2 regions of the Peribacillus sp. ACCC06369 genome follow, and region 2 is predicted to be linked to the other one. Evidence: riboswitches for the same ligand, from Rfam matches in the RefSeq annotation. Region 2 holds a riboswitch; the other holds the start of a gene.
What was found. A riboswitch is a leader RNA that binds a small molecule or an ion and turns the genes downstream of it on or off. The one in region 2 is predicted to bind cyclic di-AMP.
Positions count from the first base shown of each region.

Region 1: it holds a riboswitch for cyclic di-AMP, as region 2 does, so the genes downstream of both, QUF78_RS05550 (APC family permease) here and QUF78_RS23645 (TrkH family potassium uptake protein) in region 2, are expected to answer to the same signal.

Region 1 covers NZ_JAUCEN010000002.1:969,769-972,957, forward strand. The annotation lists gene QUF78_RS05540 (glycosyltransferase family 2 protein) at 1-806, shown strand, start outside; gene QUF78_RS05545 (GtrA family protein) at 766-1,221, shown strand; cyclic di-AMP (ydaO/yuaA leader) riboswitch at 1,645-1,794, shown strand; gene QUF78_RS05550 (APC family permease) at 1,934-3,189, shown strand, end outside.
Region 2 covers NZ_JAUCEN010000002.1:4,666,980-4,670,168, forward strand. The annotation lists gene QUF78_RS23635 (MFS transporter) at 1-473, opposite strand, end outside; gene QUF78_RS23640 (hypothetical protein) at 871-1,062, opposite strand; cyclic di-AMP (ydaO/yuaA leader) riboswitch at 1,395-1,537, shown strand; gene QUF78_RS23645 (TrkH family potassium uptake protein) at 1,706-3,043, shown strand; gene QUF78_RS23650 (potassium channel family protein) at 3,067-3,189, shown strand, end outside.

The DNA of each region.
Region 1 (3,189 bases), 3.7 Mb from region 2:
TAAAGCTTTCCCGGAATGCAGGTCATCAAAATGCACTTCTGGCAGGAATGTTTACAGCCAATGAAGCCTCGGATTGTGTGATTTCCATTGATGCAGATTTGCAGGATGATATTCAAGTCATCCCTGAATTCATTCGGAAATTCAATGAAGGTTGTGAAATTGTATATGGTGTCCGCCAGAAAAGGGACCTTGATTCATTTTTTAAACGAACATCTGCAACTGGTTTTTATAAATTGATGAACAAGATGGGGGTTAACCTTATCTATAATCATGCCGATTTCCGGCTAATGAGCAAAAGGGCGATCGTGGAGCTGGAACAGTTTGAAGAAACGAATCTTTTTTTACGGGGAATCGTCCCGCTCATTGGGTTCAAGACGGACTCTGTTTATTATGACAGAAAAGAAAGATTGGCTGGGGAAACGAAGTATCCATTAAAGAAGATGGTTGCCTTTGCGCTTGATGGCATTACTTCTTTTTCAGTTACGCCGATCCGGCTTGTATTATGGCTAGGATGTCTTTCCTTTTTCATTAGCTTACTCTTTGGGTCATACTTTTTATGGTTAAAGTTTTATGGACAGACCGAAACGGGCTGGACCTCATTAATTACCTCCATATGGTTGATCGGTGGACTGCAGTTGATTGCTGTCGGCTTGATTGGGGAATATATCGGTAAAATATATAATGAATCCAAACGCCGGCCTAAATATATTGTTGATCTGGATCTATTTAATCCGCTCGATTTAACAAAACGGGAGCAACTAGACAATGAACGGAACAGTATTGAAAAACTATCTAAAACACACTAATTCCTTTATCCGCTTTTTATTGGTTGGAATAGTCAATACAGCGGTTGGACTTTCCATCATGCTTTTTCTCATGAATGTTCTTGATTTATCTTACTGGATCTCCACCTTTTTCGGTAATGGTACGGGAGCTGTAACGAGTTTTCTGTTGAACAGGACATTTACCTTTAAAAGCGATATAGACTTGCGGAGAGGAGTTGCCCGTTTCTTTTGCGTCATCCTGATTTGTTATTCCGCCGCTTATTCTTTAGGACAGGCCATTGCAGAATCGATGGAAGGATTCGTTCATTTATCCATACAGCAAAATGTGGCTGTACTCATTGGAACAATCTTTTATACAGTACTTAACTATATTGGCCAGAAATACTTTGTCTTTAAGAAAAGTAATTTGAGACCAATTCAAGAAGGAAGGAACTAATTAGAGTGGATCATTGGGAATAATGAATAATGCCCTCTGATTGGATGAAATTAAAGTTGACTATCCAAGCGGGGGCAGATCTGTTTAATGGGAAAGGAGAATTAGTTGATTGATTAGATAGGTATTCAGTTTCGTTCTTCGCTGTCTCCGTGGTGGCTGATGATTTTTCATTTTTGTGGACAGCCATATTGTTCATTGATCCGTTAATGCTTTGACTTGAAAATTATCATCAGATATTATTTGTTTTTTTTCTTCTTTTTTAGACATGTCATTCACCTCTTTCCTTCCTTCAATCATTTGTTTTGATGACTTATGTAGTATACGTCATGAACAAAACCTCACTAACAATAAATTATTCTTTTTCCGTGTAAAATTTTCATTTACTTTTCCATTTCACGGGAGTATGATAATCAACAGTTTCATATTTCTAAATCGCTTAAACCTAATGGTACGGGGGACCCGTTATAGGGATTGTTTTTCAATCCAAGGGGTGAATCCTTTCAAGGTAAAGGTAGGGCTACTCTTAGGTCCGAATCCGACAGCTAACCTCGTAAGCGTTATATGAGAAGGAAGGTGGAGCTTGTCAGACAAAAAAATTGATGTCTACAGGTCTATTTATCTATGACTTGTAGGCATTTTTCTATTTCGTCTTGTTTTTTGCAATAACTGGGGGAACATAAATTTATAACTAAAATATGGTGGTGAATACTTGATGTTATCTTCTATAAAGAGGTTCTTGATAGGGAGACCTTTAAAATCAAATGCACTTGGCGAGCAAAAGCTAAACAAAACTAAGGCTTTGGCCATCCTATCTTCTGATGCATTGTCTTCGGTTGCTTATGGACCGGAACAAATATTGATCGTTCTCATCACGGTCGGTGCCGCGGCATTCTGGTATTCAATCCCGATAGCAATCGGGGTATTGATCCTGTTAACGGCCTTGATCTTGTCCTATAGACAAATCATTTTTGCCTATCCCCATGGCGGGGGAGCCTATGTGGTTTCAAAAAACAATTTAGGCATCAATCCAGGGTTGATAGCTGGAGGATCCTTATTGGTCGATTATATATTAACTGTCGCTGTAAGTGTTTCTGCAGGAACGGATGCCATCACGTCCGCTTTTCCAGGCCTGCATTCATATAATGTCGGCATAGCCATCATTTTCGTCATTCTACTTACCATCCTAAATCTTAGGGGGGTTACGGAGTCGGCCTCTGTTTTGGCCTATCCGGTGTACCTATTCGTTTTAGCATTGTTCATCTTGATTGGTGTAGGAATTTACAAGATCTTGACAGGAGGAGTTTCACCGGAATTGCACGCGCCAATCGGGACCCCTGTAGCGGGCATCAGTTTATTTATACTGCTAAGAGCATTTGCATCAGGCAGCTCCGCATTGACAGGAGTCGAAGCGATTTCCAATGCGATTCCGAACTTTAAAGATCCAGCCCCGAATAATGCTGCAAAAACTTTAATAGCTATGGGGTCCTTACTAGCTGTATTATTTTCGGGAGTCGTATTCTTAGCCTATTATTTAAGCATTGTTCCCAGCGCAGAGGTCACGGTCGTCTCGCAGATTGCTGAAGAAATCTTTGGACGGAATTTCATGTATTTCTTCATTCAAGGTACGACTGCATTGATCTTGATACTGGCCGCAAATACTGGCTATTCGGCATTCCCGCTGCTTGCGGTAAATCTTGCAAAGGATAAATTCATACCAAGGGCGTTTACGATTAGAGGGGACCGATTAGGATATTCCAATGGAATTATCATACTGGGGCTTGCGTCCATCATCTTAATAGTCGCATTTAAAGGACATACAGAAAATCTAATTCCCCTTTATGCTGTAGGGGTATTTATACCATTTACGCTGTCCCAGACCGGAATGATCGTTAAATGGCTCCGCGAAAAGCCAAAAGGCTGGGTGGTTAAATTAACCATTAATTCAATTGGTGCCATTATTAGCCTGGT
Region 2 (3,189 bases):
AGGAGACCCGCTATCGCAGGTCCAATCAAAAAAGCCCCAGAATCCATTAAGCTTCGTAACGAGTTAAATCGTTTCCTCTGTTCAATGGGTATTAATTTTGTTATATAAGATCTTGATGTCGTTCCGAACATGGCCCCTGCCATATTGATCACGAAGACAAGGGAATAGATGACCCAAATAGAAGAAGTCAATGGCAGCAAGGCTATGAATACCGCTCGAAATAGGTCAAGTGCCACCATTAGATTCCGCTTATTTATCCGGTCAATCACGCTGCCTGCCCAAACATTCGTAAATATGGCAGCCATCGGTTTAACGATATAAAGTCCAGCTACCGCTAAAGCTGAATCAGTCATATCCAGCACGATTAAATTAAGTGCAATAAAATAAACCCATGCACCAAAGTTGGAAATCCCGATCCCGCACAATAGGATGGAAGGATATTTCCAAGCTACTAATGAATTTTTTAATGTCAACGCTTCTCCTCCTTAGAAAAAGAAATATAAACAATAAAAAAATCCCATCCCCAGGAAAGGCTTCTCTGGGACGAGATCAATAGTGCGGTGTTACTACGCACCATAACGGAAGTTCCCGTCACAGCATCCCCTTCCCATACTGGAGAATTGCTTCAATTTATGCTTACTCCTTCCAGTTGACGGTGCTCTCTGAAATGTGGTCATTCCATTTGCTTTCTCTTCATTACATCCAGATTCATCATTTTTCTAAATTTTAACATTATTGTATTAATAGTGTAAACGTCATAATTTTCAACGCAAAAAAACTCATTCAAAAATAAATGAGTTAGCAAAACAAGTTATGGATTTTTCGCTCTAGTTCCCGGATAGTACACAGGATGACATAATTTCAGTTGATTTACCTTAGAGAAAACAATTTTAACAACGGATTCTTTTTCTTATCCGTTATCCTTAACTCATTCATTATGATTTGATCCTCATGATCGGCTATCCATTTCCTAAGTGCATCTTTATCCTGGCATTGTGTTAAATATGTCTGTCCACCCTTGCCTGTAGCGTTAATAACATATCTATTGAACGTCTTCTCCATAATTGCCCGCCTTTTTTATAAAATGTTTGAAACCTTTAAATAAGAATGCCATACTTTTTTTTTTATGATTTTCAAAAGAAAAATAATTTATTTATATTAGAAAATAGATTTGCAATGACATGTTCTGCTTGAAAGTATTGAATAAAGTACATCGATGTTGGTCATCATAATCGCCTTAATCGAACCTATCATAATGTGCTAACTAATATTTGTCAATACGTTTTTAAAATGTAAATAAAACGTAAATTTTCAGTCTTGTTAAAGAAATATTTTTTTACACTTTAGGGGTTTACAACTGCTAAATGATGGGAGTAGAATACGTTTATCAATTTAATGCATTTCGGCCAAAACTCAAGGGAATTGAGTACGGAGGACCCAATCATTTGGGGTTAATTCTGCCTTGCAGAAGGGATGAGATCAGCTCTTTCGCCATCCTACCCGTCAGCTAACTTCGTCGGCTAAAGCGAAGGAGGTCATAAGACCGCCTATTTCGGGAGCTTTTTTTGCACTCTTTTTGTGACAAAAAAGCCTTTCGATGTTTTCGCAGGTCTTTTTATTATGCTTTGAAAAAGATTTATAAAGAGGATTGATGGTTAAGATTTCATAAGTTTTACACAATATTTTTATAGGTAGGGATGATCATTTGATAAAAGCAAAAAATTTATTGGATCCGCCAAAAATCCTTGTACTCGGCTTTGCCATCCTGATACTTATTGGGGCCTATTTGCTGACCCTGCCGATTTCGACTGAAAATGGGAATGGCCTTTCTTTTCTGGATGCTTTATTCACCTCAACCTCCGCTACATGTGTAACAGGGCTTGTGGTGGTGGATACGGGAACGACTTTCACCACCTTTGGTGAGTTGGTCATCTTAACACTGATTCAGATAGGCGGCCTAGGGTTCATGACATTTGCCACGTTTTTCTTTTTCTTATTAGGCAAAAAGATTTCTTTAAAAGGCAGGTTACTCTTGCAGGAGTCCTTAAATAATCTATCCATGGCAGGTGTAGTCAAGTTAGTAAAACGGCTTTTAATTTTCACGGCCATCATTGAAGGCGTGGGTGCCCTTATCTTATCAATCCGCTTTTCTTTTGACATGCCAGTCGGCAAGGCGATCTATTACGGGGTTTTTCATTCCATATCGAATTTCAATAACGCCGGCTTTGATTTAATGGGGGAATTCAGGAGTTTGACCCCTTATGTATCGGACCCATTCGTAACCCTTACCGTCGCCTTCCTCATCACGTTTGGCGGAATAGGTTTTATCGTAATGAATGAACTATACGAATATCGTGAAACCCATCGTTTATCCGTACATACCAAGGTTGTTCTGATGACTAGCTTGACCCTTACAATCGTCGGCGCAATTTTAATCTTTTTATTCGAGTTCGGTAATGCCAAAACATTGCAGCCTTTATCTTTCATGGGTAAAGCGTTATCGTCTTTATTTCAATCGGTTTCACCAAGGACAGCAGGCTCCAATACGTTGAATATCCCTGATTTAACTCAACCTACATTACTGCTCATCATTTTCTTGATGTTCGTTGGGGCATCACCCGGATCGACTGGCGGCGGGATTAAAACAACAACATTTGCGACGCTTCTTGGAACGGTTTGGTCACAGATTAAAGGAAAGGGTGATGTGGTATTATTCCGTCACCGCATTTTGAATGAAACCATCTTTAAATCATTATCCGTTACATTCATCGGGGGCTTCCTCGTTTCAATCATTTCCATTCTGCTGACCATCACAGAAAGCGGAAGTGATTTCTTGATGATTTTATTTGAAGCCACTTCAGCATTCGCCACAGTGGGGCTTTCAATGGGTTTGACCCCCGAATTATCACCTGTTGGCCGATTGCTCATCATTTTCACGATGTTTGCAGGCCGGGTGGGTCCTTTGACTTTGGCCTTTGCCATCGCAATGAGGCGTAAGCCAGATCCCTTCCGTCATCCAAAAGGGAAAATCATGATTGGTTAACCAAAACTGAAGGAGTGTAAATGATGGGAAAACGACAATATGCCGTGATCGGTTTAGGCAGATTCGGAAGTAGTGTGGCAGATAGATTATATACCGCTGGCCAAGAGGTATTGGGTATTGATATCAGCGAGGAAAGAGTCGAGAAT